DNA from 2 places in the Bacillus sp. ISL-47 genome. Region 2 is predicted to be linked to the other one. Evidence: riboswitches for the same ligand, from Rfam matches in the RefSeq annotation. Region 2 holds a riboswitch; the other holds the start of a gene.
What was found. Region 2 has a riboswitch for S-adenosylmethionine ahead of J7I93_RS16975 (Na+/H+ antiporter NhaC family protein). Riboswitches for the same ligand answer to the same signal wherever they lie in the genome.

Region 1 (7,566 bases), on a different contig from region 2:
GGTTGAGCCCAATGGGGAGCTCACTGTCAAATTACTGCCGCAAAAAGAAACAGCCCGGGTAGAGCATTTCTCTTCTCCTATTAGAGAAAGCAGCTGGGAGCTCCCCATCATTGTAGACGGTATTCTTTATAGAAATGTCATGCGGCGGGAAAACATTAGCGAAGAGTGGCTTAAGCGGGAATTATTAAAAAAGCAGATTAAAAATCTTGAGGATGTATTTTATGCTGCTGTAAATAAGAAAAAAGAACTTCATATTTCATTGAAAGATGATAAAAATAAACCGGAAGAGCCGCTCCTATTCCATTAGAAAGGAGCGGCTCTTCCGGTTTTATGCTTGTTTCTCCTGTTTTTTACTCAGCCATTTCTGAATACGGGGGGCCAGTTGAAACAGCAGCATGCCGATTAAAGCAGCAATTAAGATATAAGCACCAGCAAATACCTTTAGTCCTCCTGTTGCCAATCCTGCAATAATAACAGAGAATTCCCCCCTTGAGGCCATTGAAAATCCCGACTTGAGGGAATCCGTTTTAGATAGTCCATACCATTGTCCTCCGAAATAACCAACAGCCAGCTTATGGATGATTGACCATAAGACGATCACACCCAGGAGTCCAATTGAGGGTATATCTTCTTTAAACTCAAGTGAAAGACCAAAGTTAAGGAAGAAGAATGGGAGAAAGAGGTTCCTGACTGGAAAAACGACTTCTTCCACTTTGACCTTTACGACCGTTCCGGCAAGCATGATTCCAGCTAGAAAAGCGCCAATTACCTCTGAAAGCCCAAGGAATACAGCGAATCCTCCATAAGTAATCGCTACTCCCAATACTAAAATTAAAAACGAATCTTCATTCGCAACCTTTTTCATCCAATGCTGGGCTTTATGAAGAACAATTCTGCTCATCCATATAGCAATTCCGGCTAAGAGGGCTACTTTAAGAAAGATTAAAAGAAAATCTACAAATGAAAAGCTTTCTCCGCTTAATCCAATTAAAACTGTCACCAGGATAGGCGCAATTAGATCCTCAAAAATTAAAAGGGAAAGTATATATTCGGAATCCTTATTGTCAAGGCGACCTTTGCTTTCCAGCAGCTTAACCGTAATAGAGGAGCTTGTAGCATATACAATTCCTCCGATTAACAGCGATACAAATAAGTTTTGGCCAGCAATATAGGCAATTGCTGTTGTCACACCCACACCAAGCAGGACATCCAAAAGACCTGGTTTCCAAACTTTATTCCCATTTTTTCTTAATTCACGAACAGAGAATTTCATTCCAAGCAGGAAGAATAGCAGGATTAGACCTATCTCTCCAGCAACCTCAATTACCTTTGTATCCTGGAAATATCCGAAAAAGCCGATTCCGGCTCCTAAAATAATATAAATAACAATATCAGGTATCCTTAGGATTTTTATCCCGATCAGAGCAGTTATAAATAGGACAAGAAATATTAGCCCTATGGCAAGAGGCATATTCATGTGCAGTATATCATCCTTTTTGTAAGCTATATTTATGAACTATCCATACCCCTTTCCTCGCAAATTCATTCCTGTAAGTTAGGACCAATTTCGGATTAAGGGAAAATCACTGAAAAAAACAAACTAAAGTCCTATTTTATTTTTTTTAAAACTTATTTCACTTGGATAATATAGGAATAACAGGTTTGTGTACTGGTAAGGGGATGAATCGATTGAATGCGCTCTATGCTTTTGTATGGTTTTTTGCTTTATGGAAATGGGGAGACTGGAGAAACTGGAGAAATTATTATCCCACCCTGCTTTTCTTCATCTTGGGGGACTTTCTTTATTTATATTTGTTATCTGACCACTATCCAATGTGGAGATATAATCCACAGGGATTTGATGAGCAAGTCCACCTGACCAACACTCATGTCACTTTTTCCATCATGGCCGTTAAATACCCAGCCACCATTCTCATTTTTTTATACAGATTCCCCAAAAACCGCAGCTTATTTAAGAAGATCCTTTACATTGCAGGCTGGGTTCTCCTCTATACTGTTAATGAAATCATTGACATTAAATTAAACCTGATTAAATACTCTAATGGATGGAGCTTAAAGTGGTCTATCTTTTTTAACACAACCATGTTTACCATTCTTATAGTTCACCACAAACGGCCCGTAGCAGCCTGGATCCTGTCCATCCTGTTTATCATCTTCTTATGGAACCAGTTTAATGTGCCATCATCTGTCTTCCGTTAAAGAAAATTCGACAGGTACCTGGTACCTAAAGGAATTTGTCGATAAAAAACCAGGCTTTTTTACTGGACTTTTTTCATTTGAGCGTTTATTTTACTATAAAAAGGCAATATTCTTTGTATGAATGATTATTAATAAAATGGAATGGGATGGTGTTACGATGGCAGATAAGAAGAACGTGAAAGTTGCTGATAAGGATTTAAATATTGGTACGAATGTGTCATTAAACGGCCTGGTAACAGCTGTTTTTGATAATATGGTCCATGTCCAGATTGGCGCCAAGATAGTGACGGTTCATGTGAAGGATCTATACTCCGGACTAAATCAGTCTTTATTGAAAAATCAGCAGGCATAACATCCACCATCTCTATAAGCATAATGCAGGAGGGGCAGCCCATAAGCTGCTCCTCCTGTTTTTTTTTTATAGACTTCACTTCTTATACTGGCTGCAATTCTGCCAGTATTTCCACAAAGCCATGATCTCCAAGTATTTGGTAAGCAACTACAGTGTTATCCTCCAATGAGGCTACAGCTGCCTCTGAGGCCTTTACAATCACCGCATCCGCTGAAACTCTTCCAAGGATATCAAAGTCTTCAGGCAATTCTGCTTTGTCCGCTCCACCGAACAATGCCCAAATAGGCAAGCCCGCATCTATTCCTTCAGCATTAAATTCTTCAAAGACAGCTGGGAAATCATTTGTACCAAGATGAATCAAGTCCTCTATGATGGCACTCGCTGTTGGAAACATTCCCGCTCCAGGCCCTTGGAGGCTTATATTCCCCACAATATCTGCATCAATTGAAACCGCGTTTTGTACCCCTTCAACCCTGTACAACGGATGGGACTCTCCAACCAATACGGGCTTCACTGTACATTGGACTGCACTTTTTTCCTTCTCAAGAGAAGCCACATGCTTAAACCTTAAGCCCAGGGAAGAAGCAATATTAATTTGCTCAATTGAAATATCGGTAATGCCTATCCTTGTTGATTTCTCCCACTCCGGCGCCTTCCCGAATACAAGTTCACTCAGGACGACGGCTTTATAAAAAGCATCGTATCCTTCGATGTCGTTTTCAGGGTCTGCTTCTGCGTACCCTTTTTCCTGGGCGATTTTTAACGCGGCTTCAAATGAAAGCTTTTCTTCGCGCATACTTGTTAGAATAAAATTGGAGGTGCCATTTAGGATGCCTTCAATCCTCTCAATTTTATTTGCATTAAGCAGCTGCTTGAGAGTCTGGATAATGGGAATCCCGCCTCCTACCGTTGCTTCAAAGCCCAATGAAACATTATGCTCTTTTGCCAGCACTTTTAATTCACTTCCATGATGCGCAAACATTTCTTTATTTGCTGTTATCACATGGCAGCCTCTTGTAATAGCCTGACGTAAATATGTATAGCCCGGCTCCTTCCCAACAATCGCATCAATCACTACATCAAGCTTTGGAAGATCAATTATTTTTTGAAAATCATCAGTTAGAAGTACGTCCTTTTCAGGTAAAGCATGCTTATCTACATTCTTTACAAGAATGGCAGTGACTTTCACTTCTTTTCCAAGTATTGCTTTAAGCCGTCCCTGATGTTTGTTTATTGTTTCATAAACACCTTTTCCTACTGTGCCAAACCCCAAAAGTCCTACTGATATCGCTGACATAATTGCATTCCCCCTGCTTTAATAATGTGCCTTTATCAACATAAAAAACCCCTTCTGCCCATAACAGACAAGAAGGGGTTTGAATTAACGTACCATTCATTCCGCCTTCTCATCTTCGGAAATTAAATTTCCTCTGAATTTGGCACCGGGCATATATATGCTGGTTGCCGAGGCTTCATAGGGTCAGTCCCTCCGCCTCTCTTGATAAGAAGTTTTTAAGTATTTAAATTAATAAAATAAATCATAAACATTTAAATGAGCCGCGTCAACCACTTTTTTAAAAATAGTTTTCATAAAACGCTTTCATTTTTAATTATTCTCACTAGGGGTTTCGTAAATGATTTCAAGGAAATGCTTAAGAATCCTTGCTGTGAGTCCCCAAATAACTTTGTCCTCAAAATAGTAAAATACCTCTTCCATCTTCCTTGTTTGCCAATTATAATTCTCGCCTCCAACGATTAAGTCGAAAGGAAAATTCTCTTCAGGCTCTACCTTAAAATTCACGTGGTAAGTTTCCGGCTTTACTTCCTTGAGAAACGAAAGCGGTACAGTAAAGATCTCCTCCACTTCCGCAGGATTAGGCACAATTTGACTGGGGTTTTTAATAATGCCTGCATAAGGATAGATGATTTGCCCAAGAGAAATCATGTAATCTAACGGAGAAACATCTGTGATGCTACCTTCGCCAATACCCAGTTCCTCTGATGTCTCACGGATAGCAGTATGTTCTTCATCCCTGTCGCCAGGATCAATTCTTCCTCCCGGAAAACATACCTCACCAGGCTGCCTCCTCATTTTAAGCGAACGCACTTCAAACAGAACATGAATTTCATCATTCATTTCAACCAGCGGAAGCAAAATGGCAAATTTCGAAAACCGCTCACTCCCTAATATAACAGGGGTTCGGACTTTCAGCTTTTTAGCCAGCTTCTCAATCTCCATATATCCACCTCCAGCAGCAAGTTCCAGATAATAGAGTGATATCACTATCATACTGTATTCACCTAGATTTATTAATTCATACGGCTTGTACCTGTTAAATATTCGGGATTCGTTTATATTTTACTTGCATGGAAAAATAGTTTCATGCAGGAAACCATGCCTGCTCAGGCTCTCGCTTAGCCGCCTAAATTAATATTTTTCGTATCGTCCTTGCTCCCTAATCTATTAATAGAGTTTCCCGAGACGCTCTTCCGGGAAAGTAAGAAAAAAACAAGACTATAGGAGTGAGAAAATATGAAGAAAAATATATTAATCGGCGGTTATGATACACAGCATGAGCTCAAAGATGCAATTGAAAGAGCAGAGTCCAACGGGTACCAAAAAGAAAACCTGGTTATTGTTTCAAAAGATGGAGCAAATCTTGATAGCTTTGCAGACAATTATGGTGTAAACCTAAAAATTGTCGGATCCCAGGAACTGGGCAACCAGCGCTTCCTTGACTCCGTAAAAGCGCTATTTATGGGTGAAGACCCCGCAACGAGTTCAGGAATAGATCCTGATAAAAAAGACGGAACAAGATTTGATGAGCATGACCTGGATGAGTATGCCAGCATGGTTTTCGATGGAAAGTATGTCTTAATCGTCGACCACTATGGCACATACCCTTCTGCCCAGAATGAAAGTCAGGTGCAGACAGAGGAACGAGCTGAAGCCTACCGGGAAAGTGCCTCGGCCCGTGAAGAGGTGCTCAAGGTAAAAGAAGAACAACTGGATATTAAAAAACTGGCCGAAAAGTCAGGTGATGTGGAGGTTACCAAAAAAGTTGTCGAGGAACAGCAAAACGTTGATGTTCCTGTCTCGCATGAAGAAGCTTTTATTAAGCGGCGTAAACCGGCAAACTCAACTGCAGACACCCAAACACTCATAGATGAAGAAGAAACCATCCGTGTGCCGCTGAAAGAAGAAATTCTCCATGTAGAAAAAAAACCAGTGGTGACGGAAGAGATCGTGATTGGGAAAAGAAAGGTCCAGGATACTGAGACCATCACCGAAAAAGTAAAGCATGAAGAAGTAGATATTAAGGCCAATGCTGAATTGGACACAGATGGCCGATTAAACAAAGACAAGCTGTAAATAGTTTTTCACCCTAATATATTACGAATAATGGATATATTCGTCGAACCAGGGGGTGGCAAAATGACGGAAATTAAATAGCATTCTCGTGCTGGTATAGCATCTGCAGGTATTTTCCGGACTAGAAGTCTTTTTCAATGCCATATGGACACATTTTTTAGGGCCTCGATTTAGGGGTCTTTTTTCTGCGAAAATAATAAAAAGAGAGGTTTCCCCCTCTTTTTACGCATACACCTTCTTTTCATCTTCCTGTTTGAAAAAGCTCTTCATAGCGTGGAATACGTCAGCTTTTTGCTTAAGGATATAATATCGAAAATCGTCATTTTTGATGTTTTTATACGCGGACATAAGGGTCGAGTGGCGGTTATACTGGTTAACCTCACCGTATCCAAACATATTGGACACTTTCATAAGGTCTTCTACAAGCTTAACACAACGGGCATTATCAGAGGTCAGGTTATCACCATCAGAGAAATGGAACGGATAAATATTATACTTTCGCGGGTTATATTTTGTATCAATAAGTTCAAGCGCTTTTCGGTACGCAGATGAGCAAATCGTTCCACCGCTTTCCCCCTTGGAGAAGAAATCCTCCTCTGAGACCACCTTTGCTTCCGTATGGTGGGCAATAAACTCTATTTCTACCGTCTCATACTTGGTTCTCAGGAATCGGGTCATCCAGAAGAAAAAGCTTCTGGCCATATACTTTTCCCATATCCCCATACTTCCGCTCGTATCCATCATAGCAAGAACAACTGCTTTTGAGTCGGGCTTTACAATTTCATTCCAGGTTTTGAACTTCAGATCTTCCTTATAAATGGGGTGGAATGCAGCCTTCCCGGTCATCGCATTTCTTTTGAATGCCGACATCATCGTTCGTTTTTTATCAATATTGCCCATAAGACCTGTTTTCCGTATATCGTTAAATTCAATGTTTTCCACCAGGTTTTCATCCTGTTCTTTTTTCTTTAAATTAGGCAATTCCAGCTGTTTAAAAAGTGCTTCTTCAATTTCCATTAATGAAACTTCCGCTTCGAAATAATCCTCGCCTGCCTGGTCGCCTGCTCCCTGCCCTTTTCCGGGTCCTTTTTGGCTGCCGGAACCATCGCGTGCCACTACATCTCCAATCTGGCTATCTCCATCGCCTTGGCCGACATGTTTATTTTTATCATAGTTATAACGGATTTTGTATTCGTCCAATGACCGAATTGGTATTTTTACTACTTCCCGTCCATTCGACATTACAATGTTCTCTTCCGTTATTAAATCAGGCAAATTGTTGCGGATTGCTTCTTGAACTTTATCCTGATGACGCTGCTGGTCATCATGGCCTTTGCGATGGAGGGACCAATCTTCTTGGGAAATCACAAACTGATGGTTATTGACATTCGTCATTTAAACCCCTCCTTTAATAATTTAATTTTTTCACACATTCCAGCCTTCCAACATACAATATCGCGAGTGTCAAAAAAGATACATCATCCCTAAATCTGCAGTCTGCCTGCTATCCATAGACTCATTTCCCTGCCATTCTGGCAGCATCCAAAACCCTTTTAGGCTCCAGCAAAAGAAATGTTTATTACTCTATCTTATGCAAGAAGACAAAATAATTTACAAATAA
Region 2 (7,566 bases):
TCTGCCGATCTCTGCTGGAACTGTTGTTATTAGACATGTGACTTCAACACCCTGCTTTACTAAAGCCTCTAAAGCTAAACAGCTGTCTTTGCCGCCGCTCCACGATAAAGCTACTCTCTTAACCAACTTTCATCACCTTCTTTCTTTTGAAATTTAGAAATGATAGGCTAGCTATCTTTCTATTTTTAACTAATTTAAAAATTGAAACTCCGTGCTGCTGCCTGTCTGGCTCGCGGTTACTTCAAGGCGGGCGTCGATTCTTTCCTTTAATTCAGGAACATGGGAAATAATGCCAACAAGTCTGCCGCTGCTTTGAATATCGATTAAAGCCTCAATTGCCTGATCTAATGATTCAGGATCAAGTGTGCCAAATCCTTCATCAATGAACATCGTCTCAAGAGAAACTCCGCCGGCGTACTGCTGGACTACATCAGCCAAGCCAAGTGCAAGAGCTAATGCTGCTTTAAAACTTTCTCCGCCTGATAATGTTTTGACATGCCTTTCCTGGCCTGTATACTGGTCGAACACAAGCAGTTCAAGTCCGCTTTGCGCATTTCCCTTTGAGCGGTCCGTTTTCCTCAGCAATTGGTACCGGCCGCTTGTCATCCGGGTTAATCGCCCATTTGCTTCTCTGAGTATATCGTCCAGAAATGCAGCAAGTACAAATCTCTCAAAAGTAACTCTATATGTGTTCTGTCCTTTTGAAATTTCATATAAATGTCCAATCACTTTATAACGTTCTTCAAGGGCCTTCATTTTTTCATTAATTTCTGTTATTTTTTGTGACGTTTCTTCATTATGCTTCTTTTTCATATACAGATTTGTATATTGATCCTGCAGCTGTTTTAGCTGGTCATCTGTTTCTTTTAAGATTGCTTGCAGACTTACTATATCTGGCTTTTCAACACCCTCTAAAAGCTGTAAGAGTTCCGAATAACGGTCACTAACTGACCGTACTTCTTCACGATATTCCCGAACTTCTACTTCCAGCGCACGAATTTCATATTCGGATTTTTTTGCATTTCGGTATTCTCCATATGCTTCAAAGCCTTGATCCTTCATTCGCTGAACAAAGTTCTGTCTTTCAACTGTTAGCTTTTCCTCAAGCTTACCAGTTTGCCTTTCAATGGTCTCCATTTTTGCCTGTTCAGCCATATAAGCTGCCTTTGTATCCTGATATTTCTGTTGTGCAATTTCCAGTATTTTTTGCAAAGTCTCCAGTTTATCGACCGCTGCTTTCAGATTGGCCTGGTATGCTTCAATAGACCGCAGATTTTCCGGTATCGTTTCAGTCATCCTTGTCAAGTTGCCTTTCTTTTCAGCATGGAGAATCGCGGTATCATTTATATGACTTTGCAGCGAGTCTATTTCTGCAGCCAGCACTTCCTTGTGTTGATGAGATTTTTCCATTTCTAAGGTGCATGCTTCCAGCCTGGTGCTCTTTTTCTTTAAATCATCCTGAATGTTTAAGAGATCCTTTCTTTGAGCAAGAAGAGTACACTTAATAACCGGAAGCTGTTCCTCTTCCAAATCTGGCTGATGTTTTTGTATGAGTTTAAATAGTTCACATAAAGCATTTTCAATAGATTTTACGTTTGATTGAGATTCATAGAACGATGACTCTGCTTTCGCTTTATCAGCTTCGATTTCAGCAGCCTGCCGTTTTGCTGCTTTTAAATCTTTTTCATCAGGAATATCCGTTTGCGATACAGCCGGATTAGGATGATGATCTGAGCCGCAAACCGGACAGGCTTCACCATGTTGCAGCTGATTTGCCAAGATGGATGCTTGTCCATGGAGCCATTTACGCTCCAACTCCTCAACAAGCATTCTGGCATCTTCCAGCCTGGATGTTGCCTGTTCAAAGTAGCTTTTCTTTTTTTCAAATACTTCGAGAGCTAGCAAATACTCGCCCTGCTGTTCTTCATATTTATGAAGCCGTTCTATTTCTTCAGTCATTTTTTCCAGCCGCCGGTCATTCTCCATAAGCTTTAAATGACACTTTTCAATATTCTGTTTTTCCTCAGCCAATACTTGAATTTTATGTTCAGAGTTTTTAATTGCTTCATCCTTATTCTTTTTTTGAAGACGGAGGTTTTCCAGCTTTTCTTCAAGCAAACGAACTTGCTTTTCTACTTCCGCATAAGAGTGGATATCCTCTTTCATGTTTTGCAGCCGGTTAACATTCTCCCCAGCTTGCTTTCTTTCATCTTCACGTTTCTTTTCAGCTTCCCATCTTTCTTCGTTTTCCGCTAATAGGCCGGCTAAGGAAGTAATGCTTTTCTTAAGTGCAGTAAGCTCCTCATTTGAAAGGTCTAAATCCTTTTTTATTTCGTGGCAAAGCTGCTCCTGCTGGCTAAGCAAAGCTGCTTTCTGTGCAAGCGAAATAAGTTTTTCCTTCCCTGCAAATTGTTCTTTTAACCCATCCAGATCATCTTTCCTTAGTTTCAGATCTTCTTTTGCCTTCAGCTGTTTAACTATGGTTTCAGCTTCATACAGCTTTTGCTGCAGATTGTCTCTTTTTTCTTTCTGCTTCTTGCCAGCATCCGTTAATTCCTCTAACCCTTCCGACATATGCACAATTTCTGCATTTACAAGAGGCAGCAAGATTGTGTCATTTACACTGCCAGCTTCCAAATATGCCTTAAGTTCCTCATTAAAAACTGCCTGCACCTGGAGTAAAAGCTGATCACGAAGCTTTACTTGGTCTTCAACTGTTCTTTTTAGCTCAGAAGCATACTCTTTTAGCTTTTCTTCAATCCGCTTATAAATCTGGGTGTGAAATAGCCGCTGAAGGATTACTTCCTTTTCCTTGCTCTCCGAGGTAAGAAGTTTCCTGAATTCACCCTGAGGGATCATCAGGATTTGCCTGAATTGGTTGCTGTCTATAATCATGATTTCCTTTATTTTTTCATCGACATCCCTGACATTGGACGCAAGAAGCTGCCGGCTGCCATTTTCATCATAAATGTAGAGTTCTGCTTTGGCACTTACTGTTGTTGTCCCATCGCCACGTTCTTTTTTCTTTTCCTGCTGAGGCGATCTGGTAATGTAATATGCTTTATTTCTTAATGTAAATTCAAGAGAAACTTCAGTCAGTGTTTCGTTTTTGGCAAACTGACTTCTAAGTTCTGGTCCATTGCGGTCCTCACCGCTTGCTTTTCCGTAAATCGCATAGCTGATCCCATCAAATATGGTCGTTTTTCCGGAACCAGTCTTTCCAGAAATAACAAACATCGTCCGGTTTCCAAGCTCTGTAAAGTCAATGTGCTCACTGTCTGCATAAGGGCCGAACGCTTGCATCTTTAATTTTAATGGCCTCATTTCAGAGCCTCCTCCCTCAGCACTTTTTCAATCACATCAGTCATTGCCTGTTGTTTATCTTTTGTAAATTCAGAAGTAGTCATCTGCTCGTAAAACTGCTTGAAAAGCTCAAGCTCTGACTTTTTCTCTTCCTTCATAGAAATGAAGGAGTTTTTTTTCTTCATATCTGTAATTGAAATCTTCCGTTCAAGGTGAAGTACATTTGGATACACCTGCCTAAGCTTATTGATCGGATCCAGTAAAGCCCCTTCATCCAAAAGTGTGATTTTTAGATAGTCATCCAGATTCTGTTTTTCATAGAATGATGGATCCATCAGCTCATCAAGATGGCCTTCGATTTCTCTTAAATCTTTTTTAGGCTGTAAGGATCGGGTACGAAGATCAAAATCACCATTTTCTTTCATTTCAATAATAGAGATCGACTTTTCCTGTTTCGCCTCAGAAAAAGAATACTTTAAAAGTGAGCCAGAATAACGGATTTTGTCATGTTTGATGGCATCAGGACTATGCAAATGCCCGAGTGCTGTATACGAAAAAGGATCGAAGCAATTAGAATGAACACAGCCTGAACCACCGACAGAAAGAGTCCTTTCCGAGTCGCTCGTCGCCCCTCCTAGTACAAAAGCATGCCCAACTAAAACATTGGGTTCATTTGGGTTCAGAGATTCTTCTATTTTCCCGACAATCGACTTCATAGCATCGTCATGTGAATGGACTCTGTCGTCATCAAGCAAATGCCTGACCATGCCTGGTTCTGCATAAGGTACAAGGTAAAAGTTAACACCATCTATATGTATAGGCCTGAAATCATTTACCAGCTTTCCTGATAAATAGAATTGGCTCTGTCTGTACCACGAACTGCCAAAGGAAAGCCTTTCGGCGCTGTCATGGTTTCCGCCAATTGCTACTACTGGCGTTTTAAGTTCTACATTTATTTTAAAAAGAATTTCATTTAATAATTCAACAGCATCAGTTGGAGGTACAGACCGGTCATATAAATCTCCAGCGATAACAACAGCATCCGGCTTTTCTTGTTCAACCACTTCAACAAATTGATTTAAAAAATGGCGCTGGTCTTCCGTCATGTATACTCCATGAACCAGTTTACCTAAATGCCAATCCGCAGTATGGATAAATTTCATATCAATCACCCTCTATTCCTACCATGATTAAATATATACAATGTTACCATTATAGCAAAACAAAAATTGAAGTACTTCTGCAAAATAAGGAAACTAAACTAGCAGAACATTCGTTCTTATTATATCAGGAAAAATTTCCAATAGATAGATTTTCAGGAAAAATAATAAGAGCCTATAACCTAGGCTCTTATATCTTTCATTATATATGATTCTTCTGGAACAACCTTTAACCCCGCGGAGCAGATTCCTCCAATGTGCTATTCTTTACCTCTTCATGCACTTTTAGTTTGGGGAAATTAATAAGAATGGCGATTACACCAGTGATTCCAATTAATAGTGGATAAATTGAGTATGGCATAATGCTCACCGGCGAAATTGCAGCGAGACCGGAAGCTGCCAGCATCTGTCCGCCATATGGAATAAATCCTTGTACGAAACAAGCGAAAATATCTAGTATACTTGCAGATTTACGCGGATCTATATCATATTGATCCGCTATATTTTTAGCCAGGGGGCCTGCAATGATAATGGAAATGGTATTATTTGCAGTAGATAGATTGGTAAGTGAAACAAGCGATGCAATACCAAATTCAGCACCCCTTCGAGAGTTTATTTTGCTTGTAACTATGTGCAGCAAATAATCAATTCCCCCGTTATAGCGAATAATCTCAACAACTCCGCCAATTAGGATAGCTATGATTGCAAGAGTTTGCATTCCTGCCATCCCTTCTGCAATCATTTGCAAGAAGGAAACCAGCGTGTAGCTTCCGTCAGCAATCCCAATCAGCCCTGCGAGCAAGACCCCGCCGCTTAGAACAAGAATAACATTCATTCCTAACAAAGCAGCAGAAAGTACCCCCAAATATGGAACCACTTTAAGCAAGCTATAATCCTGGCTTGTTACCGCACTTTCCTGACCAGCTGTTAAGAACCCTAGAATTATAGCAGTTGCCAGAGCTGCAGGCAGCACAATTAAAAAATTTACACGAAACTTATCCTTCATTTTTGTCCCTTGGGTCCGGACTGCTGCAATAGTAGTATCAGAAATCACAGAAAGATTATCACCAAACATGGCACCGCCAATAACAGCAGCCATTGCCAAAGCTACGGATATATCGGTTTCAGCAGCCAGTGCAACACCTATTGGAGCAAGCGCAACAACTGTACCTGTTGAAGTGCCCATTGATAGAGAAATAAAGCAGGCGATAATAAAGATCCCAACCATAAGCATATTTTGCGGCACATAGGATAATGCCAAGTTGACTGTCGAATCAACTGCCCCCATTCCTTTAGCCGTTCCCGAAAATGCACCTGCCAGTAAAAAAATTATAGCCATCAAAACAATATTGGGATTTCCAGCCCCTTTCGTGAATATATCAACCTTTTCCATAAATGGAGTCTTCCTGTTCATGGATAGGGCAATTCCTGCTGTTATTACCACAGCCACAATAATTGGAACTTTTTTAAAATCACCTGTTGCAAGGCCGCTCCCAATAAAAATCAGAAGGAATGCCAAAAGCGGGAGTAAAGCCCATGGGTTACCATTTTTGTTTGTTTTCATACTAATCCTCTCTCCTTAATTGGTTTTAATGACATAATAAAAAGACCTCTTCAAACAAGAAGAGATCTCTGCTATATTACAGTCCCCTCTTATCTGCCAAGCATAATGCTTGCTGGATTTGGCACAGCACTCACATGAGCCCGCTGCCGAGACATCTTAGGGCCAGTCCCTCCGTCTCTCTTGATAAGTTAAAAGTTATGAAGTTATTATTACTAACTCATGTCTGAAAATTATACAGGAAATTGATTAAAGTTCAAGCTTTTTTATATGCAATTTTAAATTTTTCTATTGATTTCCCATCAAGGTAACCACTTTCCCCGGCCGGTCCTGAGCCTCCTCGGCGCAGTGAGCCTGTGGGCTCATCCTTTGATCAGCACTCCAGCAAGCTTTTGAATAAGCAGCCTTGAATAAATATCGCACGAAGGAAATCGAATACATTTTCGGGCATCTAGAGCCTTCCGCCCCAATCAACAGGGTGCTAAAATCAACTTTTGGCTTTAACACAGCGTTTTTATAAGAAATCCTTGCCTGCTCTAAACTACACAAAAAATTAATAATTTTTTCCTTAAAATGAAATACTAAGGAAAAAAGGAGTGAAAAGATGTTCGATCGAAAGGTAATTCGTTTTTTGGTTGGAAGCACAATCTTATCCAGTATATTCAGTATCGGGATTGTGATCATGACCATTCTTCATCACTTACGAATACAGGAATTAATACTAGATACGAGGAGAAGCCTGCAAAACACCAACTCAGATTAAAGAAAAAGCCGCGAATAGTTAGCGGCTTCTTTAATTCCCACAATTTTTTATTGTGTATAAGATTCCAAATTAGTGCAGGTCCTGGGAGTGCGGCTGGGGATGTCCTTCTTTAAGTTCCTGGAAAATATCATTTGACTGCTGCGGGACAGGCTGCACAGGAGACTGTAAAATCATCCAGCCCATTAATCTTTTAAACTCGCCTGCTGTTAAAGGCTTTGCATCATCCATTAATTCGTATCCAAGCTGGCCATTAGGTTCAAGTGTTGCCATTTTCACATCTGAAATTTTTGTAATTCCGTTCGTCCTCAGTCTCATTTCCAATTGATCAGCAGTAAATCGGAGTTTTCTCATATTTGCGGGCTGAAGCTTCCCATTTTCAATTACGATTTTGGATTTGCCGGTTATAAACTTTTCTATAAAGTTAAACTTTACCTGCAAATACTCCATTAAAATTAATGATCCAATAAAAATGGCTGCAGCCACAATAGTTTTCCACACACTTGTCTCAATAATTGGCTGAATAATGATGGAACCAATTGAAATCATAACAACTGTTTGGGCAAGTGTCATTTGCGAAATAGATTTCCTGCCTGCTATGCGCAGCAACAAGACTCCTGCAAAAACTAATAGTAATGATTGCCAGGCAAAATTCATCCTGTAAATCCACCTTCCTTTTTCTTTTAGGATGTGGTAAAAACCGGACTAATATGCAATCTTTGCAAAAATAAAACAGCCTGGCCAATGGCCAGGCTGTTTTTCTATGGGTCTGTCAATTATAG

Region 1: it holds a riboswitch for S-adenosylmethionine, as region 2 does, so the genes downstream of both, J7I93_RS21345 (homoserine dehydrogenase) here and J7I93_RS16975 (Na+/H+ antiporter NhaC family protein) in region 2, are expected to answer to the same signal.

The regions. Positions count from the first base shown of each region.
Region 1 is NZ_JAGGQS010000067.1:20,608-28,173, reverse strand. It holds gene J7I93_RS21365 (DUF421 domain-containing protein) at 1-307, shown strand, start outside; gene J7I93_RS21360 (cation:proton antiporter) at 329-1,477, opposite strand; gene J7I93_RS21355 (CBO0543 family protein) at 1,690-2,220, shown strand; gene J7I93_RS21350 (hypothetical protein) at 2,378-2,572, shown strand; gene J7I93_RS21345 (homoserine dehydrogenase) at 2,655-3,869, opposite strand; SAM riboswitch class I at 3,976-4,080, opposite strand; gene J7I93_RS21340 (NUDIX hydrolase) at 4,179-4,811, opposite strand; gene J7I93_RS21335 (YsnF/AvaK domain-containing protein) at 5,106-5,945, shown strand; gene yhbH (sporulation protein YhbH) at 6,168-7,340, opposite strand.
Region 2 is NZ_JAGGQS010000048.1:108,944-116,509, reverse strand. It holds gene J7I93_RS16990 (Dph6-related ATP pyrophosphatase) at 1-126, opposite strand, end outside; gene J7I93_RS16985 (AAA family ATPase) at 190-3,324, opposite strand; gene J7I93_RS16980 (exonuclease SbcCD subunit D) at 3,321-4,466, opposite strand; gene J7I93_RS16975 (Na+/H+ antiporter NhaC family protein) at 4,693-6,027, opposite strand; SAM riboswitch class I at 6,114-6,217, opposite strand; gene J7I93_RS16970 (hypothetical protein) at 6,629-6,787, shown strand; gene J7I93_RS16965 (DUF421 domain-containing protein) at 6,857-7,441, opposite strand; gene J7I93_RS16960 (cold-shock protein) at 7,561-7,566, opposite strand, start outside.